2 regions of the Streptomyces sp. AF1A genome follow, and region 1 is predicted to be linked to the other one. Evidence: riboswitches for the same ligand, from Rfam matches in the RefSeq annotation. Region 1 holds a riboswitch; the other holds the start of a gene.
The links. Region 1 has a riboswitch for S-adenosylmethionine ahead of thrC (threonine synthase). Riboswitches for the same ligand answer to the same signal wherever they lie in the genome.

Region 1 (9,777 bases):
TCCAGGGTGCGGTAGCCGTCCATCTGAATCGCGCTGTAGTGGACGAAGACGTCCGCACCACCGTCGACCGCGATGAAGCCGTAGCCCTTCTCCGCGTTGAACCACTTGACGGTGCCCTGAGCCATGCCTAACTCCCCTATTACTGGCCCTTGCACAGATCCACACTTCGCGGACCCGGGTCAGACCTCACCCCCCATCGGTCGGGGGCGTGCGCCGGAACGCGTCGACCGCGGCTGAATGTATCTGTCCAACTGCCGTCTGCAACAGGTCAATCGGACGAGAATTCTTGACGAGCCGGACCCGGAATGTGGCGAGAATTCGCGTGAATTCAGGGCAAGTCGGGCCCCATAAAGGCCACAAAAGCCGCATAAAACCCGCACACTTTGGCTGCTTCTTATCGGGTGTGCGGCATGAAACCAGGGTTTCCGGCGGGGGCGCCGGGAGCGCGTTCCCCAACTGTACCGCGCTCAATCACGCAGAATTGCCCCCTCCGCTTCTCTCACGGAGGGGGCAATCGGGGGAACAGTCGGTAACCACTGTTACCGACGGTAATGATCGGTCATCCGGTCAGCCGCCGGCGACGGCCGGGATGATGGAGACGCCCGCCCCGTCCGGGGTCACGGTCTGCAGGCCCTGCTCGAAGCGCACGTCGTCGTCGTTGACGTACACGTTGACGAACCGGCGCAGCTTGCCCTGGTCGTCCAGGACGCGGGCGGCGATCCCGGTGTGGTTCTTCTCCAGGTCCTCGATGACCTCGGCGAGGGTGGCGCCCTCGGCGGCGACCTCGGCCCGGCCGCCGGTGTAGGTACGCAGGATGGTGGGGATGCGAACGGTCACGCTCATGCGAGGCCAGCCTCTCGGAAGGAGTCCAGGGTCGGGCGGATGGTGGCGGTGAGGCCGGTGCCGGCCACCGCGTCGAGGGTCTTCAGGCCGTCACCGGTGTTGAGCACCACCGTGGTCTTCGTCGGGTCCAGGGTGCCGTCCTTGACCAGCTTGCGGGTCACGCCGACGGTCACTCCGCCCGCCGTCTCCGCGAAGATGCCCTCGGTGCGGGCCAGGAGCTTGATGGCGTCCACGACCTCCTCGTCCGTCACGTCCTCCACGGCGCCGCCGGTGCGGCGGGCGATGTCCAGGACGTACGGCCCGTCGGCCGGGTTGCCGATGGCGAGGGACTTGGCGATGGTGTTGGGCTTCTGCGGGCGGACCACGTCGTGCCCGGCCTTGAAGGCGGTGGACACCGGCGAGCAGCCCTCGGCCTGCGCGCCGAAGATCTTGTACGGCCGGTCCTCCACGAGACCGAGCCTGACCAGCTCCTGCAGGCCCTTGTCGATCTTCGTGAGCTGGGAGCCGGAGGCGATCGGGACGACGACCTGGTCGGGCAGCCGCCAGCCGAGCTGCTCGCAGATCTCGTACGCCAGGGTCTTGGAGCCCTCCGCGTAGTACGGCCGCAGATTGACGTTGACGAAGCCCCAGCCCTCGCCGGCCGGGTCGCCGATCAGCTCGGAGCAGAAGCGGTTCACGTCGTCGTAGTTGCCCTCGATGCCGACGAGTTCACCGCCGTAGACGGCGGCCATGACGACCTTGCCCTGCTCCAGGTCGTGCGGGATGAACACGCAGGAGCGGAAGCCGGCGCGGGCCGCGGCGGCGCCGACGGCACCGGCCAGGTTGCCGGTGGAGGAGCAGGAGAGCGTGGTGAAGCCGAAGGCGCGGGCGGCCTCCAGGGCCTGGGCGACGACGCGGTCCTTGAAGGAGTGCGTCGGGTTGCCGGAGTCGTCCTTCACGTACAGCCCGCCGGTCACGCCCAGCTCGCGGGCCAGGTTGTCGGCCTTGACGAGGTTGGTCCAGCCCGGGTTGAGGTTGGGCTTGCCGGCCACGTCGGCGGGGACGGGCAGCAGGGGGGCGTAGCGCCAGATGTTCGTGGGGCCGGCCTCGATGCGGCGGCGCAGCTCTTCGGTGTCGTAGGCGGAGAAGTCGTAGGCGATCTCCAGCGGCCCGAAACACTCCTCGCAGGCGAACACCGGTCCGAGCGGCACCCGGTGACCGCACTCGCGGCAGCTCAGGGCCGTGGCGGGGCCCAGGTCGACGGTGGAACTGCTGGAGCTTGCAACTGTCTGCACAGCCATGGAGGCGAGGCCCTTTCTCCTCATCTTCCTCACGACGCATCTCGCCGTGAGACGGATTTGGCACCTTCCCTAGCCGGGAGCCTCGCTCTGCGACGAGAACCGACTGGAGGGTTGCCGGGGCTTCATCGGGCCGTGTCCCTCTGCCCCTCTGGATGAGCGGTATGCGGTTGTGTACGCCCGATGACCCCCGACATGCGATGGTCATCGGCGTTGTTCAAGACTGTAACCGAAGGCCAGGACAGTTGAGATAGTCGTCCGAACCGCGAGACAACCGTGAGGAGCAGCAGACCGTGCTGGAAGAAGTCGAGCGCTGGCTGGCCACCCGCTCCTGGTCCGTGACCGATCGCCCGCTGCACACGGTCCTCGCCGCCAAGCAGCGCACGGGGCAGACGATCAGCGTCGTGCTGCCCGCGCTCAACGAGGAGGGGACCGTCGGCGACATCGTCGCCGCCATCCGGCACGACCTCGTGGAGCAGGTCCCGCTCGTCGACGAGATCGTCGTCGTCGACTCCGGCTCCACCGACCGCACCTCCCAGGTCGCCGCCGCCGCGGGTGCGCGGGTCGTCCACCGCGACGACATCCTGCCCCGCATCCCCGCCGTTCCGGGCAAGGGGGAGGTCCTGTGGCGCTCCCTCCTGGTCACCGGCGGCGACATCGTCTGTTTCGTCGACGCCGACCTGAGGGAGTTCTCCGCCGACTTCGTCTCCGGGATCGTCGGCCCGCTCCTCACCGACCCCGGGGTGGACCTGGTCAAGGGCATGTACGACCGTCCGCTCGCCGGGGCGGCAGGGCAGGGCGGCCGGGTCACCGAGCTGATGGCCCGCCCGCTGCTGAACATGCACTGGCCGCAGCTGGCCGGGTTCGTGCAGCCGCTGGGCGGCGAGTACGCGGCCCGCCGCAGCCTGCTGGAGCAGCTGCCGTTCCCGGTCGGCTACGGCGTGGAGCTGGGCATGCTGGTCGACGCGCTGCACCTGGTCGGCCTGGACGCGCTCGCCCAGGTGGACGTGGGCGTGCGCAAGCACCGGCACCAGGACGGGCAGGCGCTGGGCCGGATGGCCGCGGCCATCTACCGCACGGCGCAGCTCCGGCTCGCCCGCGGGCACCTGATCCGACCGGCGCTGACCCAATTCGAGCGGGGCGCGAACGGCTTCGAACCGCGCACCTACTCGGTGGACACCGAGGAGCGGCCGCCGATGGTGGAGATCGCGGAGTACGCGCACCGCCAGGTGGCGTGAAAGCGGAGTACGGCCGTATACAGCCGCCTTCCCGGGTGGTCCGTACGTTTGAGCGTTTCCGGACCGGGCTAGGTTGAGGACCATGGCTTCTTCGCACGGTGCCGAGGTGCTGGTCGCGTCCAACCGCGGCCCGGTTTCGTACACGGCGGACGACAGCGGCTCGCTGCGCGCCAAGCGGGGCGGCGGCGGGCTGGTGTCCGGGCTGTCGGCCATCGGGCCGGACGCGGGCTCGGTGTGGGTGTGCGCCGCGCTGAGCGACGGCGACCGGGAGGCCGCGCGGCGCGCGGACGGCGGGCTGCTGCCGGCCGAGGACACCGGCGGGCAGCGGGTGCGGATGCTCGACATCGACGCGGAGGTGTTCGCCGACGCGTACAACGGCATCGCGAACTCGGTGCTCTGGTTCGTCCACCACATGCTGTACCAGACACCGCTGGAACCGGTCTTCGACGCGGAGTTCCGCCGGCAGTGGGCGTCGTACGAGGTCTACAACCGGGCGTTCGCCGAGGCGCTGGCCCACGAGGCGGCCGAGGGCGCGGCGGTGCTGATCCAGGACTACCACCTGGCGCTGGCCCCGCGCATGCTCCGGCAGCTCCGCCCCGACCTGCGCATCGGCCACTTCTCGCACACCCCGTGGGCCCCGCCGGACTACTTCCGGCTGCTGCCGGACGACATCGCGGCCGAGCTGCTGACCGGCATCCTGGGCGCGGACCGGGCGGCGTTCCTCACGCAGCGGTGGGCGGACGCGTTCACCGAGTGCTGCCACGCGGTGCTGGGTCCCGGGATCCCGTCCGGCACCCGGATCGGGGTGCACGGGCTGGGCGCGGACGCGGACTTCCTGCGCGAGCGGGCCCACGAGGCGGACGTGGACGAGCGGATGGCGGCGCTGCGCGAGGAGATCGGCGAGGGCCGGCGGACCGTCGTGCGCGTGGACCGCACCGAGCTGTCCAAGAACATCGTGCGCGGGCTGCTGGCGTACCGGCAGCTGCTCGACGACCACCCCAAGTGGCGCGAGCGGGTGGTGCACCTGGCGTTCGCGTACCCCTCGCGACAGGACCTCGCCGTGTACCGGGACTACACGGCCGAGGTGCAGCGGGTGGCCGAGGACATCAACGCGCGGTACGGAACGGCCGACTGGAGGCCGGTGGTGCTGCACGTGCGGGACGACTTCGCGCGGTCGCTGGCCGCGTACCGGCTCGCCGACGTGGCGCTCGTCAACCCCATCCGGGACGGCATGAACCTGGTCGCCAAGGAGATCCCGGTCGTCTCCGACGAGGGATGCGCGCTGGTGCTGTCGCGGGAGGCGGGGGCGTACGAGGAGCTGGGCGAGGACGCGATCGTGGTGAACCCGTACGACATCCGCGGGACGGCGGAGGCGCTGCACGCGGCGCTCGGAATGCCGGCGGGCGAGCGGGCGGAGCGGTCGAAACGGCTCGCTGCCGCGGCCACCGCGCTGCCGCCCGCCCAGTGGTTCCTGGACCAGCTGCGCGCTCTGGACGCTCAGTCCAGCTGAGCCGCCAGTGTCCGCAGCAGTCGTACGACCCCCTGCGGGCCGTCCACCACGAGGTCGGCGCGTTCGGCCAGTTCGGTGACCTCGGTGCTGCCGCTGCAGACGAGGAGGCCGGGGACGCCGTCGGAGCGGAGCTTGTCGACGGCGGCGAAGGCCGGGAGGTCGCCGAGGTCGTCGCCGGCGTAGACGACGCACTGGGCGCCAATCCTGCGGACGTGGTCGAGGAGGGCGACCCCCTTGTCCATGCCCGGCGGGCGCAGTTCCAGGACCAGGCGGCCGGGCTCGACGATCAGGCCGTGCCGGGTGGCGAGGTCGGTGAGGGGGGCACGCAGGGCCTCGAAGGCGGCCTGGGGGTCTGCCGCGCGGCGGGTGTGGACGGCGACCGCCCGGCCCTTCTCCTCGATCCAGGTGCCCTGCCAGGCGCCGGCCCGGTCGAGGACGCCGGGCAGCTCGGCGCGGACCGCGGCCACGCCCGGGTGCGGGGCGGGGGCGGTGACCGTGCCGGTGACCGCGTCCCAGCGTTCGGCGCCGTAGTGGCCGAGGACGGTGAGGTGCTCCAGGCCAGGGACGCCCGCGAAGCCGCCGTGGCGGACCGCCACGCCCGCGGGTCTGCCGGTGATCACGGCGACGGAGGCCACCTTGGGGGCGAGCGCGGCGAGCGCGGGGACGGCCTCGGGATGGGCGCGGGCCTGATCGGGGTCGGCGACGATGGGGGCCAGCGTGCCGTCGAAGTCCAGCCCGACGACCGCGGCGCGGGGCTTGGCGAGCAGCGCGGCGAGGCCGTCCCGGCCGGGCTGGGTGGCCGGGGTCGGCAGGGGATCCGGCGGTGGGGTGGAGTGGGTCGTGTGGGTGCCCATACGGCGACACTATCCGCGGAAGGCGGGCCTCACTCCTCAGCGCTCGGAGCGGCGGGCCTCCCGCACCCGGCGCAGGCGGTTCACCGTGACCGGGTCGTGGGCCAGGGCCCGCTCGTCGTCCAGCAGGGCGTTGAGCAGCTGGTAGTAGCGCACGGGGGCCAGCCCCAGCTCCTCGCGTATCGCCCGCTCCTTGGCACCGGGACCGGTGAAGCCCCGGCGCTCCAGCGCGAGGACGGCCTTCTCACGACTGCCCAGTTCCATGCCCGCCACGGTAGCGCCGGCCACCGACAACCGCCCGCCCACCGAAGCACCCGCGACCCCTACCCGCAGAGGTGGCCCCGCACCGGCACCCGGGGGCTGACGGCTCCGTACCTCCCATGTGGCCCCGCACCGGCAGCCGGTACCCCGCCCAGGCAGCCCCCGCACCGGCACCCGGGGGGCCCCGCGCCGGCACCCGGCCGCCCGCCCAAGCGGCCCTGGGCGGCGGCACTCCGGTCTAGTTCGCGTTGCTGCTGTCCGCCGCCGCGGCCATCGCCTGGAGGCGGGTGAGGACGCCGGAGGGGTTGCCGCCGGGGGCGACGGCCTGGCCGATGTCCTTCTTCACGGCCGCGCTGACCGCCGCCCAGGACGTCTTGCCGACCGGGTAGAGCTGGGAGGTGGCCAGCTGGTCCAGGAACGGGTGCAGGGCCTTGTCGGTGGACGCGTTGGACGCGCTCATGGTGTCGGAGGCGGAGCTGGTGACCGGGAGCAGGCCGTACTCGCGGGAGAAGGCGAGGACGTTCTTCTCGGAGTAGACGAAGCCCAGGAAGTCGCCTGTCTGGTCGGCGTGCCCGTTCTGCCTGAAGGCCATCATCCAGTCGGTGACGCCCATCGAGGCCTTGGCCCTGCCGGTGCGGCCCGGCATCGGGACCATGCCGAACTTCACGCCCTTCCTCGCGGCCTGCTGGATCAGCGTGGGGTGGCCGTTGAGCATGCCGACCTGACCGTCGGCGAAGGCGGCGAAGGCGTCCGCCCGGTTGAGCCTGCCGGGCGCGACGGGGCCGGTCAGCCCCTTGTCGACCAGCTCGTCCTTGAGCCAGGTGAAGGTCTGGACGTTCTGCGTGGAGGCGATGGTGTAGGTGCCGATGTCGTCGGTGTAACCGGTGCCGCCGCTGCCGCCGCTCAGCAGCCACTGCATGGTCTCGGCCTGGGCTTCCTCGGGGCCGAGGGGCAGCGCGTAGGGGTACTTCACCCCCTTGTCCTTCAGCACCCTCGCGTCGGCGGCCAGCTCGCTCCAGGTGGTGGGCGGGGTGAGGCCGGCCGAGGCGAAGAGGGTCTTGTTGTAGAAGAGCACGCGCGTGGAGGCGGCGAAGGGGATGCCGTACTGCGTGTGGTTCCACTGGCCCGCGTCGGCCAGCTGGGAGAGCAGGTCGGCCTGGGTGCGGATGGAGAGCACGTCGGAGGCCGGGTAGAGCTTGCCGGCGGCCGCGTAGTCGGCGTAGGCGCCTATCTGGGCCAGGTCGGGGGCGTGCCCGGCGTCGACCATCTCCTTGACCTTGCGGTCGACGTCCTTCCAGGAGTACACGCTGACGTCGATCTTCACGCCGGGGTGTTTCGACTCGTACTCCTTGGCCAGGGTGTCCCAGTACTTCTTGGAGCTGTTGGCGGCCGAGTTCCCGTAGTCGGCCGCGACGAGTCTGAGGGTCACGTCGGAGGAGCCCGTGCTCCCGCAGCCGCCCAGTACCGCCGTCATGCCCAGAGCGGACACCACCGCGATTGCTCCTGCTGTATGCCGACGCAAACTCACAACCCCAAACCATGCTGTCTGACCGTTCAACATATGGACCCGTAAGGTCTACACCACGTGAGTGGACTAGACCTCTCCCGGGTCCGAGGGCCACACTGTCTCCCGTGAGACATGTCATCGCCCTGGACGTGGGCGGTACCGGGATGAAGGCCGCCCTCGTCGGCGACGACGGCGCCCTGCTGCACCGCGCCCGCCGGGCCACCGGCCGCGAGCGCGGCCCCGACGCGGTGGTGGAGACGATCCTCGACTTCGCCGCCGAGCTGCGCGCGTACGGTCTTGAGCGGTACGGCACACCGGCCGCCGCGGCCGGGCTCGCGGTCCCCGGCATCGTCGACGAGGAGCACGGCGTCGCCGTCTACGCCGCGAACCTCGGCTGGAAGGACGTGCCGCTGCGCGCCCTGCTCGCCGAGCGGCTCGCGGTGCCCGTGGCCCTCGGCCACGACGTGCGCACCGGCGGACTCGCCGAGGGCCGGATCGGCGCCGGCAGGGGCGCCGACCGGTTCCTCTTCGTGCCGCTCGGCACCGGCATCGCGGGCGCCATCGGCATCGACGGCCGGGTGGAGGCGGGCGCGCACGGCTTCGCGGGTGAAATCGGCCACGTCGTCGTGCGCCCCGGCGGCACCCCCTGCCCCTGCGGGCAGCGCGGCTGCCTGGAGCGGTACGCCTCCGCGTCCGCCGTCAGCGAGGCGTGGGCGGCGGTCTGCAACGTCCCGGACGCGGACGCCGCCGACTGCGCCCGGGCCGTCGCGTCCGGTGACCCGAACGCCGTCCGGGTCTGGCAGGAGGCGGTGGACGCCCTCGCCGACGGGCTGGTCACCGCGCTCACCCTGCTGGACCCGCGCATGCTGATCATCGGTGGTGGACTGGCCGAGGCGGGGGAAGTGCTGTTCCAGCCCCTGCGGGACGCCGTCCGGCGGCGGGTCACCTTCCAGAAACTGCCGGCCGTCGTCCCCGCCGCCCTCGGCGACACCGCCGGCTGCCTGGGCGCGGGGCTCCTCGCCCGGGATCTCCTCGACTCCACCGACCCCTCGGAGGTAACCGCCTGATGGCTCCCAGCTTGGTTCTCGCAGGTGCTCGGGTGGTGCTGCCCACCGGCGTCGTGGACGACGGGCGCGTGGTCGTCGAGGGTGCGAAGATCGCGGCCGCGGCGGCCGAGAGCGCCGAGGTCGTCGACGTGAGCGGCCACTGGCTGGTCCCCGGCTTCGTGGACATCCACAACCACGGCGGCGGCGGGGCCTCGTTCTCCGGCACGGCCGAGGACGTGCTGCGGGCGGTCCGCACGCACCGCCTGCACGGCACCACGACGCTCGTCGCGTCCACCGTCACCGACGAGATGGACGTCCTGGTGCGGCAGGCCGGGCTGCTGAGCGAGCTGGCCGAGCAGGGGGAGATCGCCGGCATCCACTTCGAGGGGCCGTTCATCTCGCCGTGCCGCAAGGGCGCCCACTCCGAGGCGCTGCTGCGCCACCCGGACCCGGCCGAGGTGCGCAAGCTGATCGACGCGGCGCGCGGCCAGGCGAGGATGCTGACCCTCGCCGCCGAGCTGCCGGGCGGCGTCGACTCCGTGCGGCTGCTCACCGAGCACGGGGTGATCGCGGCCATCGGGCACACCGACGCCACCTACGAGCAGACGGTGGAGGCCATCGACGCGGGCGCCACGGTCGCCACCCACCTGTTCAACGCCATGCCCGTCCTCGGCCACCGCGCCCCCGGCCCGGTCGCCGCCCTGCTGGAGGACGAGCGGGTGACGGTCGAGCTGATCAACGACGGCACGCACCTGCACCCCGCCGCGCTTCAGCTGGCCTTCCACCACGCGGGCGCGGACCGGGTGGCGTTCATCACGGACGCGATGGACGCCGCCGGCATCGGCGACGGCCGCTACATGCTCGGCCCGCTCCAGGTGGAGGTCAGCGAGGGCGTGGCCCGGCTGGTGGAGGGCGGCTCCATCGCGGGCTCGACGCTCACCCTGGACCGTGCGTTCAGGCGGGCGGTGACCGTCGACCGGCTGTCCGTGGAGGACGCCGTCCGGGCCCTGAGCGCGAACCCGGCGCGGCTGCTCGGCCTGTCCGACCGCGTCGGCTCCCTGGAGCCCGGCAAGGACGCCGACCTCGTCCTGCTGGACGCGGAGTTCCGGATCAAGGGCGTGATGCGCCGGGGCGAGTGGGCGGTGGCTCCCCAACTGGACTGATACGCCCGTCTTTTCCGGCGACGGCGGCCGACTCGTGACTGGGCCCGCCGCCGTCTCTTTGGCATGATCGTGGCCCCGGAA
Region 2 (7,050 bases), on a different contig from region 1:
GAGCGCTGTGACCCCCGCTGGAGGCGACACCGCGGCGGGCCGCTCCTGGCCCGCCCTGCTGAACGGCCTGCTGGACGGCCAGGACCTGTCCGCCGACGACACCGCGTGGGCGATGGACCTGATCATGCGGGGCGAGGCGACGGACGCGCAGATCGCCGGGTTCATGGTGGCGCTGCGGGCCAAGGGCGAGACGGTTCAGGAGATCTCCGGGCTGGTCCGCACGATGTACGAGCACGCGAACGTCATCGAGGTGCCGGGCCCGGCCGTCGACATCGTGGGCACCGGCGGCGACGGCGCCAGGACGGTGAACATCTCCACGATGTCCTCCATCGTGGTCGCGGGCACGGGCGCCAGGGTCGTCAAGCACGGCAACCGCGCCGCGTCCTCCGCCTCCGGCTCCTCCGACGTCCTGGAGAAGCTCGGGATCAATCTGAACCTGACCCCGCGGCGGGTCGCCGAGGTCGCCGAAGAGGCCGGCATCACGATCTGCTTCGCGGTGAAGTTCCACCCGTCCCTGCGTCATGTCGCCCCGGCCCGAGGCCAGTTGGGCATCCGGACGACGTTCAACGTGCTCGGTCCGCTGACCAACCCGGCCAAGGTGCGCGCCCAGGCGGTCGGCGTCGCCGACCCGCGGATGGCGCCCATCGTGGCCGGCGTGCTCGCCGAGCGCGGCAACTCCGCGCTGGTCTTCCGCGGCGACGACGGCCTGGACGAGCTGACGACGACGTCCACCTCACGGGTCTGGGTGGTCGGGGCCGGCAAGGTGACCGAGGAGACCTTCGACCCGCGGGAGGTCGGCCTCGAACCGGTCCCCGTGGACGCCCTGCGCGGGGGCGACCCGTCGTACAACGCGGAGGTCGCCCGCCGCCTGCTGGACGGCGAGCACGGTCCGGTGCGTGACGCGGTCCTGCTGAACTCCGCGGCGGCCCTGGTGGCGCTGGACCCGGCCGACGCCCCGCTCGCCGAGCAGCTCCGCGCCGGCATGGCCAGGGCGGCCGAGTCCATCGACTCCGGCGCGGCCAAGCGCGCGTTGGAGCGGTGGGTGGCGGCCAGCAACGCCTGACGTGGGCCGGCGAGCGTCCCGCGATCCGGACTCGGGTTGCGGGACGCTCGCCGGTTCCCGTACTTTCCCGTACAGGTCATGAGTGACAGTCATGAGGCCCCGGCCGACTGTCCGGCAACCCTCCGTCCGTGGCGGGGTGCCCCGGGTGAGGACCAGGCCGTAGGCAGCGAGGTCTACGGCAAGCGCGGACCCCTCGCACGCTGTCATCAGTGTGGGGCCAGGGGTCCTGGTCGTTCGAGGGAGCCTTCCGTGAGCAAGCGAATGCGATAGGGCCGCAGAGCCCCGCCTCCGCACACCCGCCCTTCTTCTCTTCTCCACGTACGCCCTTTCGCGTACGTTCTCACGGGAGTTCACCCATGTCTGTTGTCACCGCTGCCGCCGACCAGTCCGTTTGTGCCCCGCTGCCCGTTCTGGGGCGCGATGTCACCGTTCCGCTCGTCACCGGCGGCGAGGTCGCCTACGCGGCCCTCGACTACGCGGCCAGCGCCCCCGCCCTCCAGCGCGTCTGGGACGACGTCGCGGCCTACGCCCCCTACTACGGCAGCGTCCACCGCGGTGCCGGCTACCTCTCCCAGCTGTCCACCGACCTGTTCGAGAACGCCCGCAGGACGGTCGCCGCGTTCCTCGGCTGCCGCGAGGACGACCAGGTGGTCTTCACCCGGTCGACGACGGACTCCCTGAACCTGCTGGCCCGGGCCCTGCCCGCCGACTGCCGGGTGCTCGTCTTCGAGACCGAGCACCACGCCTCCCTGCTGCCCTGGCCGGACGCACAGGTCACCTGCCTCGACGCCCCGCGCACCCCGGCACAGGCCGTGTCCACCCTGGAGCGGGCCCTGGCCGACCGCGACCCGCACGGCCCGGCCCTCGTCTGTGTCACCGGCGCCTCCAACGTCACCGGCGAGCTGTGGCCGGTGCGCGAGCTGGCCGCCGCCGCGCACGCCCACGGCGCCCGGATCGTCCTGGACGCCGCCCAGCTGGCCCCGCACCACCCGGTGGACGTCCGTGAGCTGGACGTCGACTGGGTCGCGTTCTCCGGTCACAAGCTGTACGCGCCCTTCGGCTCCGGCGTGCTGGCCGGCCGCGCCGACTGGCTGAGGGCGGCCGAGCCGTACCTCGCGGGCGGCGGCGCCAGCCGCACGGTGACCCGGCGGCCGGACGGCGGGCTGGAGGTGGAGTGGCACGAGAGCGCCGCCCGGCACGAGGCCGGCTCGCCGAACGTCATCGGCGCCTACGCCATCGCCTCCGCCTGCAAGGCCCTCACCGAGGCCGGCTGGGACGGCCTCGTCGCCCGCGAGCGGCACCTGATCCGCAGGGTCCGCCAGGGCCTCGCCGAGGTGCCCGAGGTCAGGATCCTCTCCCTGTTCGGCGACGACGCCCCGCGCGTCGGGGTCCTCTCCTTCGTCGTCGAGGGCTGGAACAGCTCCCACTTCGCCGCCGCACTCTCCGCCGAGTACGGCATCGGCGTCCGCGACGGCCTCTTCTGCGCCCACCCGCTGGTACGCACCCTGCTGGGCACCGACCCCCAGACCCAGGGGGAGTGCGGCGCCCCCGAGGCCGCGCCCGGCGAGAAGTCCCTCAACGCCGTCCGCGTGAGCTTCGGCGCGGGCACCCCCGACGAGCACGTCGACCGCTTCGTCACCGCGGTCAGGGAGCTGGTGACCGAGGGCGCGCGGTGGACGTACCGCACGGAGGACGGCCGCTGCGTGCCGGCGGTGTGACCGGCAGGACCCTCCGGTGAGGCGGCCTTCAGGCGGTTCTTCAGGCAGGTCTTCAGGCGCTTCTTCAGGCGTTCAGGAGTCGAGCCCGATCGCGAAGGCCGCCTCCAGGTCGTGCTGGGAGTAGGTGCGGAACGCGACGTGCGTGTCGGTGGCCTCCACCCCCGGGATCTTGCTGATCCGCCCGGGGATCACGTCGGCGAGATCGTCGTGCCGGCGCACCCTGACCATCGCGATCAGGTCGTAGGTGCCGGTGACGGAGAAGACCTCGCTGACCGACTCCAGCGAAGCGATCTGCTCCGCGATCTCCGGAATCCGGTCCACGCTGGTCTTGATCAGAACGATCGCGGTGATCACGGCAGGTTCTCTCCCTCGGGGGCCTGAGCAGGGGCGGCTTTCACTCTAGCCCGCCCGTCTCCCGCCACCGCCCTGCGCAGGAGGCCCTTCGGGCCCACCCTCGCGCCGTAGCGCACCCACGCGTAGCCGAACCCCAGACCGAACCCCACCAGGTGCGCCAGATACGCCACCCCCGGCCCCTGCGTCGAGCGCTCCGCCGCCTGCCACTGCAGCGCCGCCCAGAACGGCAGGACGACCCAGGCGGGAAACCGCAGCGGCAGGAAGAACAGGAACGGCAGGAGACTGGTGACACGGGCGCGGGGGAACAGGTAGAGGAACGCTCCGAGTACCGCGGAGATCGCCCCGGACGCGCCGACCAGAGACTGCTCGGAGGTGGTGTTGGCGGCCGCGTAGCCCAGCAGGGCCAGGTAACCGCAGCCGACGTAGAAGAGGGTGAACTCCACCCGGCCCATCCGGTCCTCGGTCATCGCGCCGAAGACGAAGAGGAAGAGCATGTTGCCGAGCAGATGCACCCAGCTGCCGTGCACGAACAGCGCCGAGGCCGGGGTGAGCGCCTCCCGGAGCGGGTTGCGGAACAGCTCGGCCGGGACCACGCCCCAGCGGCGGAAGTACGCCCGCTGCGCGGCGAGCAGCGCGTCCCCGGAGCCGTACGCCTCGGTGAGCCCGGAGGCCGGGCCCAGGACGAAGATCAGGCAGCACAGGGCGATGAGGCCGTACGTCATCGGCGCCGACGCACCCCGCAGGGCCCTGAGTGCTCTGCCGGCCGCCGTGCTCCAGGTGCTGATCATGACTACAGAGCATGACGTAACCGGACGCAAGCTGACAGACCGCCTCGCCGCCGTGGACGGATGGGCGGCGGGCAGCCGCCAGGCCGTAGGGTTACGAGCCACACGCGTCGGGCGACGGCGCGCACGGAGACCGAGAAGGAAGCTGACTCCCACGATGACGGTTCCCCAGCCGACCGCCACGACCCGGTGGCGCTGCACCCTGTGCGGCAACCTCACCCGGTTCGACGTCACCCGCTCGTCCAAGGTCGTCGAGTACGTCCACCTCGACCTCGCCGGTGAGCCGACCGTGGAGGAGCGCGAGGTGGTCAGTGAGACCATCGAGTCGGTGCGCTGCCGCTGGTGCAACGCGGTGGACCAGGTGGAGCTCGTGGACAGGCCGGGCGCCTGAGCAGAACATCGTACTTGTATTGGGGTGTGACGGATGGTGGAGACCGCAGGCGGGGGGCCGGGCGACGGCACCGCTGAGGTGCTTGACCGTCCGCTGCCCGACCAGGTGCGCCGCAGGGTCGTACAGATCGTCTCGGACGGCTTCGGCAGGCTGACCGTGGCCGAACTGCCCGCGCAGCTGCGGCAGTACGCCCGGTTCGCCCCCAATCGCCGGGCGAAGTTCGCCGGGAACGCGATGGCGGCGGCGCTGGAGACCGACGCGCTGTTCCGCCAGCGGATCGGGGAGAAGTTCAGAGAGGCGCAGCCGGAACTCGCCGGCGCCCTCGAGGCCGGCTCCCCGCCCCCGGCCGGGGACCCGCTGGACGTGGCGGCCGCGGCCTACGTACTGCGTCCGGCGGGCTGGGTGAAGCTGGTCACCGCGGCCGGCGAGGAGGCCCAGCGCGCCGACGCCGAGCGGGCGGACGAGGAGAGCCGGGCGGAGCTGGAGCGGCTGCGCGGCGAGCTGGCGCGGGCCCGCGAGCACACCCGCGCCGAGACCGAACGGCTGCGTGCGGAGCTGGAGTCGGCGAGGAAGGAAGCGGAATCGCTTCACCGCAAGCTCCGTGCCGCCCTCAGCGACGTGAAGCGGGGCGAGGCCGCCCTGCGCAAGGCGCAGGGCGAGACGGACGCCCTGCGCGCCGAGGCGCAGGCGCAGGTGTCGGCCGCCGAGAGCGAGTCCCGCCGGCTCAAGGCCCGCCTCGGCGAGGCGGAGGCCGCGCTGGAGGCCACCCGCCGGGCGGCGCGCGAGGGCCGCAGCGTGGAGGACATGCGGGTGCGGCTGCTGCTGGACACCCTGCTGGAGGCGACCCAGGGCCTGCGGCGGGAGCTGGCCCTGCCACCCGTGTCCGTGCGCCCGGCCGAGACCGTCGACGCGGTGGAGCCGGGCCGGATGACCCCGAAGGACATCGCGGCGCGGGCCCTGTCCGAGCACGACCCCGCGATCCTCGACCAGCTCCTCGCGCTGCCGCAGGCGCACCTCGTGGTCGACGGCTACAACGTCACCAAGACCGGCTATCCGCAGATGCCGCTGGAGAAGCAGCGGCTGCGGCTGCTCGGCCAGCTCTCGGCGCTCGCCGCGCAGACCGGCGCCGAGGTCACCTGCGTCTTCGACGGCGCGGAGCTGGCCGCGCCGGTGCTGCTCGCGCCGCCGCGCGGGGTGCGGGTGCTGTTCTCCAAGCCGGGTGTCACGGCAGACGAGCTGATCCGCCAGCTCGTGCGCGCGGAGCCGCCGGGCCGTCCGGTCATCGTCGCCTCCACCGACCGCGAGGTGGCCGACGGCGTCGCGCGGGCGGGTGCCCGACCGGTGGCCTCTGCGGTGCTTCTGAAGCGACTGTCCTGACTGTCCAACGGGCATGCCGTATGCCCGATTCGGCACCATCGTCACGCAACGTAGTGTCAATCGCGCCTCACTGCATGTGAGTTGTGAGCAAAGAATGCATTGTGGGGCGGGGTTTTTTGGCGTGAGGATTTGAACTGATCACAAGTGGGTCACTAGGGTCTGGGCTCGAACCTCCGAACGGGTGATCACTCACAAGAAGGAGTTCCCCCTCCGTGGCGTCCCACCGTCGACCCAAGCAGCAGAGTCGCGCCCGCGTGACCGTGCTGACCACCGCAGCCGCCGCTGCCGTCGTGCTGAGCGCTAACGCCGCCAACGCCGCGCCGACTCAGAAGCTCAGCAAGGACCAGGTCAAGGCCAAGGTCGACGCGCTCTACGAGCAGGCGGAACAGGCCACCGAGAAGTACAACGGGGCCAAGGAGAAGCAGCAGAAGCTGCAGAAGGAAATCTCCACCATCCAGGACAACGTCGCCCGCGGCCAGGAGGAGCTCAACAAGCTGCGCGACGGCCTGGGTTCGCTGGCCACCGCCCAGTACCGCTCGGGGGGCATCGACCCCTCGGTCCAGCTCTTCCTGTCCTCCAACCCGGAGGACTACCTCGACAAGGCGTCCACGCTCGACCAGTTGAGCAGCCAGCAGGTCGACGGCCTCCGGAAGATTCAGGACAAACAGCGCGAACTGGCCCAGGAGCGCGCCGAGGCCGGCGAGAAGCTCAAGGACCTCGCCGCCACCCGCACCGAACTGGGCAACAAGAAGAAGGAAGTCCAGGGCAAGCTCGCCCAGGCGCAGAAGCTGCTCAACAGCCTGACCGCCAAGGAGAAGGCCGAGCTGGCGGCCCAGCAGGCGCGCGCCGACCGCTCCTCCAGCGAGCGGGTCAACCTCGGCGACGCCCCGCCCGCCTCCGGCCGCGCCGCGGCCGCCTTCGCCGCCGCTCAGAACCAGCTGGGCAAGCCGTACGTCTACGGTGCCACCGGCCCCTCCTCCTTCGACTGCTCGGGACTGACGTCGTACGCCTACGCCCAGGCCGGCGTCTCCATACCGCGCACCTCCGAGGCGCAGGCCACCATAGGCACCCGCATCTACAGCCAGAGCGACCTCAAGGTCGGCGACCTGGTCTTCTTCTACGGCGACCTCCACCACGTCGGCCTCTACGCCGGCAACGGCCAGGTGCTGCACGCCCCGCACACCGGTGCCGTGGTCCGCTACGAAGCGATGTCCGACATGCCCTTCCAGTTCGGCGTGCGGGTCTGAGACCGCCCGGAACCGGCCGCACGGGGGCGCCCGAACGGGCGAATCCCGCGGACGCGAGCTGACTCCACGCCCCGCCGATGACCTGCGTCAGCGGCGGGGCGTCACCGTCCGTCGC

Region 2: it holds a riboswitch for S-adenosylmethionine, as region 1 does, so the genes downstream of both, ACLU3S_RS23515 (aminotransferase class V-fold PLP-dependent enzyme) here and thrC (threonine synthase) in region 1, are expected to answer to the same signal.

Annotation. Positions count from the first base shown of each region.
Region 1 covers NZ_JBLEBI010000003.1:34,641-44,417, forward strand. The annotation lists gene ACLU3S_RS01820 (cold-shock protein) at 1-125, opposite strand, end outside; gene ACLU3S_RS01825 (MoaD/ThiS family protein) at 568-843, opposite strand; gene thrC (threonine synthase) at 840-2,123, opposite strand; SAM riboswitch class I at 2,141-2,282, opposite strand; gene ACLU3S_RS01835 (glucosyl-3-phosphoglycerate synthase) at 2,414-3,358, shown strand; gene ACLU3S_RS01840 (alpha,alpha-trehalose-phosphate synthase (UDP-forming)) at 3,441-4,868, shown strand; gene otsB (trehalose-phosphatase) at 4,856-5,722, opposite strand; gene ACLU3S_RS01850 (DUF3263 domain-containing protein) at 5,759-5,983, opposite strand; gene ACLU3S_RS01855 (extracellular solute-binding protein) at 6,219-7,454, opposite strand; gene ACLU3S_RS01860 (ROK family protein) at 7,613-8,554, shown strand; gene nagA (N-acetylglucosamine-6-phosphate deacetylase) at 8,554-9,696, shown strand.
Region 2 covers NZ_JBLEBI010000098.1:16,936-23,985, reverse strand. The annotation lists gene trpD (anthranilate phosphoribosyltransferase) at 1-1,063, shown strand, start outside; SAM riboswitch class IV at 1,138-1,254, shown strand; gene ACLU3S_RS23515 (aminotransferase class V-fold PLP-dependent enzyme) at 1,420-2,781, shown strand; gene ACLU3S_RS23510 (Lrp/AsnC family transcriptional regulator) at 2,854-3,135, opposite strand; gene ACLU3S_RS23505 (rhomboid family intramembrane serine protease) at 3,132-3,923, opposite strand; gene ACLU3S_RS23500 (hypothetical protein) at 4,078-4,311, shown strand; gene ACLU3S_RS23495 (NYN domain-containing protein) at 4,345-5,688, shown strand; gene ACLU3S_RS23490 (NlpC/P60 family protein) at 5,901-6,935, shown strand.